DNA from 2 places in the Variovorax sp. Soil_C_17 genome. Region 2 is predicted to be linked to the other one. Evidence: riboswitches for the same ligand, from Rfam matches in the RefSeq annotation. Region 2 holds a riboswitch; the other holds the start of a gene.
What was found. Region 2 has a riboswitch for glycine ahead of AC3A6Y_RS06490 (D-amino acid dehydrogenase). Riboswitches for the same ligand answer to the same signal wherever they lie in the genome.

Region 1 (3,328 bases), on a different contig from region 2:
CCATCGGCCACTGGCTGCAGGCCGTGCTGCAGTCGCCGGCCCTGTTTCTGCTGGGCGTGAATGCGGCGCTGTTCGTCATCGGCATGTTCATCGAGACCAGCGCGGCCATCATCGTGCTGGCGCCCATCCTGGCGCCGGTGGCGATGCACTTCGGGATCGACCCGGTGCACTTCGGGCTGGTGATGGTCGTCAACCTGGCGCTCGGCATGATCACGCCGCCCTTCGGCGTCAACCTGTTCGCCGCCTGCACCGTGGCGCGCATCTCGCTGGACCGCATCGTCACGCACCTGGTGCCCTTCGTGCTGGTGATCCTGGCCTGCCTGATGGTCATCACTTACGTGCCGGGCATCTCGCTGGGGCTGCGCGACCTGGTCTACGCGAAGTAGCCCCCGCGTGGGGGGCCGCAGCCGTGCGCTGAAAACAAGGGTTACAGCATGGACCCCGCCACGGCGCCTTGGCTGACACGCAGCACGCCTCGTTCTTGAATAGGCTTGGAGAGTTGCGGCTGCCTCGCGCAGTCTGTGTCGCCGTTTCCGCGTTCAGGCGGTAACATCTTCATGCGGCCGCAACCGGCGGGGACGCATGGGGCGACAACCCGCCGCTTCTCTTTTCTTCTCTCCACTGAAGGCAAATGACAAGCTACGGTTTCGTTCACTTGGAATTCGGCGACCAGCACCGCGAGCGTTCGCTCCAGGTGCTGGACAAGCTGCGAATCCGCCTGGCCCAGGATGGCGACCGCTTCTCCAGCGTGATCGTCGACAACGCCAGCGCCACGCCTGCCGAAAGCGCGACCGGCACGAACTCCGCGCAAGGCCTGGTGGTCACCGGCGACAACAGCAACCGCGAGTTCTCCGGCTGGGACACCGGCGTCGAGACCCTCCTCGCGCGCGGCGAGCAGCCCGACGTGTGGATCTTCTCGAACGACACGGTGGCCCTCAACCACGCCTGGAGCGAACGGCGGCTCGAGCGCTTCGGCGGCGAGATCCGCAAGCTCGCCCTGCATCCGGGCCCCTGGCTCTTCGGCGAGATCAACGACTTCCCGCGCTCGACGATGACCCCCATGGGGCCGCTGCTCGAATGGGTCTCGACCTACTGCTTCGCGATGAACAACACCCTGCGCCACCGGCTGGGCACGCTTTCGCCCGGCAACGCGCTGCTGGATTCGCTGGTGAACGAGCAGTTCGAGCCCGGCCGCGGCGTGTTCCGCGACCATGTGGGCGAGGCGTATGTCGATTTCGTCTCCGCCTGGCTGATCAGCGACGACGGCGAGGGCGAGCAGAAGCGGCGCCGCTTCAAATGGGATCACGAATGGCACAAGGCCAGCCCGCTCGGCGCCGAGAACTTCGAGGACCTGCGCATGAAGGCGCGCTGCTGCCTCTCGGAACACATGCTGAGCCTGCGCGCGCGCCAGGCAGGCGCCGACATCCGCTCGCCCTACGATGCCCGCAACCTGCGCGAGCACGTGCGGCGCTCCCTGCAGTTCCTCTCGGACAAGCTGTGGGAGAAATTCCTGCTGCGCCGGCTGCGGCTGGAGCGGTCGTAGGCGCGGTTTCCCTTACACTCGACCCGGTCAGGAGAGAGCCCCGCAGCGCGGGGCCGCCGAAGGCGCAGGGCCCCTCGAAGAACGGGCCCGAACGCTCAGGCAAAAGGACTGACGAGGCGCCCGTTTTTCGGGCGTTTCCTTGCTGGAGAGAGGCGGCGCTTCGCTTTTGATGGCGCCTGCCCACCGAAGGAGCAAACCCCGATCGTGGGGCGAATCTCTCAGGTAAAGCGGACAGCAGGGGTGGCCCATGGCTTTGCCGCCATGGATCTGGACTGCCCCTGATGGAGAGTGCCTTGGCCTCTGCTCCCGACGATCTGCAAAAGACCCCGCTGTACAACCTCCACGTGGAGCTCGGCGCCCGCATGGTGCCCTTCGCGGGCTATTCGATGCCGGTGCAATATCCCGCCGGCCTGATGGCCGAGCACAGGCACACGCGAACGGCCGCTGGCCTCTTCGACATCTCGCACATGGGCCAGCTGCGCCTGGTCGGGCCCGATGCCGCTGCCGCCTTCGAGACCTTGATGCCGGTCGACGTGATCGGCCTGGCGCCCGGCAAGCAGCGCTATGGCCTGCTGCTGAACGACGAAGGCGGCATCCTCGACGACCTGATGTTCTTCAACGAGGGCGGCGATTCCATCTTCGTCATCGTCAACGGCGCCTGCAAGGCCGCCGACATCGCCCACATCCAGGCCAGGATCGGCCAGCGCTGCAAGGTGCTGCCCCTGCCCGACAACGCCCTGCTCGCCCTGCAGGGCCCGCAGGCCGCGGCCGTGCTGGCGCGCCTGTCGCCCGGCATCGAGCGCTTCGTCTTCATGACCGGCGGCAAGGTGCAGATCGGCGGCATCGCGGCCTTCGCCACGCGCAGCGGCTACACCGGCGAGGACGGCTTCGAGATCTCGGTCGCCGCCCCTGATGCCGAGGCGCTGGCCCGCCTGCTGCTCGCGCAGCCGGAGGTGCAGCCCGTCGGCCTGGGTGCGCGCAATTCGCTGCGCCTCGAAGCCGGCCTGTGCCTCTACGGCAATGACATCGACACCACGACCACCCCGGTCGAGGCCTCGCTCAACTGGGCCATGCAAAAGGTGCGCCGCAGCGGCGGTGCGCGCGAGGGCGGCTTTCCCGGCGCGGCGCGGGTGCTGGCGCAGCTCACGGCCGACAGCGGCACGGCCGGCCGCCTCGACCACGAGACGCTCAAGCGCAAGCGCGTCGGCCTGGTGGCGCTGGAGCGCGTGCCGGTGCGCGACGGCACGCTGCTCGAGTCCTTCGAAGGCCTGCCCATCGGCCAGGTGACCAGCGGCCTGCTGGGCCCCACGGTCGACCGGCCGATCGCCATGGGCTATGTCGCCCTCGCCTACGCCGAGCCCGGCACCCGCCTGCAAGCCATCGTGCGCGGCAAGCCGGTGCCGATGGAAGTCAGCACCCTGCCTTTCGTGCCGGCACGCTACTGGCGCGGCTAGTTTCTATTTGTTCTTCGTTCTTTCCCCTTCCCCAGGAGCCATGCCAATGACCATCAAATACACCAAGGACCACGAGTGGGTCAACGCCGAAGGCGAAAACGCCACCGTCGGCATCACGCTGCATGCGCAGGATGCGCTGGGCGACGTGGTCTTCGTCGACCTGCCGGAGGTTGGCCAGGGCTATGCCCAGGGCGAAGTCGCCGGCGTGGTGGAGTCGGTCAAGGCCGCGGCCGACGTCTTCATGCCGGTCGCGGGCGAGATCACCGAGGTCAACGAGGCGCTGCGCGCCGACCCCTCGCTGGCCAACAGCGCGCCCGAAGGCGAAGGCTGG
Region 2 (3,328 bases):
GCGGCTGCGTTCCGTGGCTTTCGAGGCGGTGCAGCGCTACCCGATCGCCTCCACGCCGCTGAGCGACGAGGTGGCGCGCACCCTGGTCGAGGCCTACGGCCCGCAGGCGCATCCCGCGCACTGCGTGACCCTGCAATGCGAGGAGGTCCCCAGCCTGGTGGAGGTGGTGCGCCAGAGCGATGCGGTGCTGCTGGCCATCCGCGCGGCGGCGCCCGGCCTGGTCGAGCTGAAGATGGATCCGCCGATGGATGGCGTGGCGCGCTTCGGCCTCGTCACCCTGCGCCGGCGCACCGAGGCGCCGGCGCTGGCCATCCTGCGCGCGCTGATGCAGGCGCTGATGCGCGACTGAGCCTCAGGCGCCGGCAAAAGCGAAGTCGACCTCGGGCTTCAGCCCGCTCACGATGCGCGCGATCGATCTCCCCGAGCCGCAGGCGTGGGTCCAGCCCAGCGTGCCGTGGCCGGTGTTGAGGAACAGGTTGGGCAGGCGCGTGCGGCCGATCAGCGGCACATTGCTGGGCGTGGCGGGACGCAGGCCCGTCCAGAACTGCGCGCGCGACGTGTCGCCGGCACCGGGGAAGAGCGCTTCCACGCGCCGCACGATGGCCTCGCAGCGCACGCGATTGAGGTCGCGGTCGTAGCCGTTGAGCTCGGCCGTGCCCGCGATGCGCAGCCGGTCGCCGCTTTCCGAGGTGTAGCGCGAGAAAACCAGCTTGTACTCGTCGTCGGTCAGCGAGACCTGGTGTGCCTTCGTGGCGTCCTTCACCGGCAGCGTGACCGAGTAGCCCTTGGCCGGGTAGATCGGCAGCCGGATGCCCAGCGGCGCGGCGTAGAGCGGCGACAGCGAACCCATCGCCAGCACGACGGCATCGCCGCGGATGCGCTGGAAGCGGCCCTCGCTGTCGGTGGCCTCCACGTGGTCGATGCGCCCGCCCGCCTCACGCAGTGCGGTGACGGTGTGGCTCATGAGGAACTGCACGCCGTCGGCCGCGGCCAGCGCGACCAGCTCGCGCGCGAAGCGGTTCGCATCGCCCGACTCGTCCTCGGCCGTGTAGGTGGCGCCGGCCAGCTGGGGCCGGATGTGGGCCAGCGCCGGCTCGATGCGCACCGCCTCGTCGGCCGAGACCACGCGGCGCTCGCAGCCGAGGGCCCGCATCTGCTCGGCCGGCTTGAGCGCGCCGTCGAACTCCTTCTGCGTGGTGTAGAAGTGCAGGATGCCTTGGGTGCGCTGCTCGTACTGCAGTCCCTTGTCGCGGCGCAGCTGCTGCAGCAGATCCCGGCTGTAAGTGCCCAGGCGCACGATCTGCTCGATGTTGCGGCGGGTGCGCGCCGGCGTGCATTCGCGCAGGAAGGCCAGGCCCCAGAGCCACTGGCGCAGGTCGCCGCGCAGGCGGAAGAGCAGCGGCGCATCTTCCTTGCCCAGCCATTGCAGCAGCTTGAGCGGTGCGCCGGGATTGGCCCAGGGCTCGGCATGGCTCACCGAGATCTGGCCGCCGTTGGCGAAGCTGGTTTCGGCGGCCGGCTTGGCCTGCCGGTCGATCACGGTCACTTCGTGGCCGAGTTGGCGGAGGTAATAGGCCGAGGTGACGCCGAGCAGGCCGGCGCCGAGAACGATCACGCGCATTGCAGGAACCTTTCAGGTTGCAACGCTCGGACGCGACGAAAGCAATGGAAGCTCGTGAAAAAGAAAAAAGCAACCGGCGCACGCGTCCGAGTTGCCGCTCCCCCTGTCCTCGGTACCTGAGAGATTCATCCGCTGCGCCCGCAGCGGACTTGCTCCTTCGGTGCGTCGCGTGGCGCGACGGCTCTCCAGACGGCTTTGACAGTTGGTGCAGTACAGGCTCGTGGTTGCGAGCCGACCTGAGCGTTTATGGGAGTTTGCGCCTTCGGTGGGGCCGCCTCGCAGCGGCCCGCTCTCCTGCAGTGGGGCGGATTGTAGGCGGCCCGGGCCATGTCACCAAGCGTGGCTGCGGGTGCCCTGCCGCCTCGATCTCGATCGCCTCAGGCCCGGCGAAGTCGGGTGAAGAGCTCGAACTCCCAGTTGCGCATGCCCAGCAGCAGCGTGTAGCCCTCGCGCTCCTTGGGCGAGAGCTTCTGGTCGGTCTGGTGCTGCTGGGCGAAATCCTGGGCCACGCGTTGCAGGCGGTCGAGGAAGGCCGGGGCCAGGCTCTTGCTGATCGAGCCGTGCACCAGCAGCAGGCCCTCGGCCGGCCCGTCGAAGCCGCCGCGGTAGTAGTCCAGCACCACGTTTTCGCGGAAGAAGTCCATCACCGGCCCGTGGGGGCGCCAGCGGAAGGTCTTGGCGAGCTTGAGCCGGTAGCGGTTGAGTGGTCGCAGCTCGATGATGCCGATGCGGTCCAACTGTGCCAGGTAGCCGATGCATTCGGCCTCGCTGATCCGGTAGGCGGCGACGATCTGCTCCAGCGTCCACTGGCTGAGCACGCAGATGGCCAGGAGCAGCAGCTTCTTGTCCTTGACCACCGCCTTTTCCTGCTCGAGCGTCAGCTCCTTGAGCAGCGGCTGTGCATCGGCGACGCGCCGCGCCAGTTCGGCGAAGTCGATTTTCAGCGCCCGGCAGATCGCATCGACCCGCGTGAGCGGCATGTCGCCCTTGGCGAGCATGCGCTTGACGCTGGACTCGGCCATGTCCAGCGACTTGGCGAGGTCCGCATAGGTCATGTGGGCGGTCTTCAGCTCGTTCTTGAGAGCCTGGACGAGGTCGATGGTGGTGCTCATGGATCGGGTATTGGTTTTCGATACCGGCGGGCGTGAAAAAGTACTCCGTATCGATTCTCGATGCTCCTTCGGAGGTTGACAACCTACATTCCGCCGCACCGACCTCTCACCGGGAACCGCCATGCCCCTCACGCTCCTCTCCCCCCGCGAACGTGTTCTGTTCTTCTTCTTCGCCTTGCTTCTGCTGCTGGCAGTCGCCGGGCCATCGCTGCCTTCGCCGGGGACGGGTGGCGCCCCCTTTGCCGATGAGCGCGACTGGTTCGGCCTTCCCCACGCGATGGACGTGCTGAGCAACCTGCCCTTCGCGGCGCTGGGCGTCTGGGGCTTGCGCTGGCTCCACTGGCACGACCAGGCGCACGAGCACGTGCAGGACGCGGTGCCGCTGCACCACGCGGTGGCCCAGCCGCCCGTCAACCTGCTCGACTGCGCCTGGATGTTCTTCGCCGGCCTGGTCATCACGGCCGCCGGCTCGGCCTTCTACCACCTGCAACCCGACGCCCTGCGCCTGGCGGCGGACCGTGCCGGAATGACGGTGGCCTTTGCCGGGCTGATCGGCTGCGCTGTCTGCGAAAGGGTGAGCGCGCGCGCCGGCTGG

Region 1: another riboswitch for glycine. It lies ahead of gcvT (glycine cleavage system aminomethyltransferase GcvT); the one in region 2 lies ahead of AC3A6Y_RS06490 (D-amino acid dehydrogenase).

The regions. Positions count from the first base shown of each region.
Region 1 is NZ_JBDGIT010000002.1:550,829-554,156, reverse strand. Features, by position in the region: gene AC3A6Y_RS11260 (TRAP transporter large permease) at 1-386, shown strand, start outside; gene AC3A6Y_RS11255 (hypothetical protein) at 632-1,543, shown strand; glycine riboswitch at 1,562-1,660, shown strand; glycine riboswitch at 1,676-1,788, shown strand; gene gcvT (glycine cleavage system aminomethyltransferase GcvT) at 1,825-2,997, shown strand; gene gcvH (glycine cleavage system protein GcvH) at 3,044-3,328, shown strand, end outside.
Region 2 is NZ_JBDGIT010000001.1:1,344,872-1,348,199, forward strand. Features, by position in the region: gene AC3A6Y_RS06485 (LysR family transcriptional regulator) at 1-349, shown strand, start outside; gene AC3A6Y_RS06490 (D-amino acid dehydrogenase) at 353-1,621, opposite strand; glycine riboswitch at 1,715-1,820, opposite strand; glycine riboswitch at 1,825-1,928, opposite strand; gene AC3A6Y_RS06495 (helix-turn-helix domain-containing protein) at 1,999-2,733, opposite strand; gene AC3A6Y_RS06500 (hypothetical protein) at 2,855-3,328, shown strand, end outside.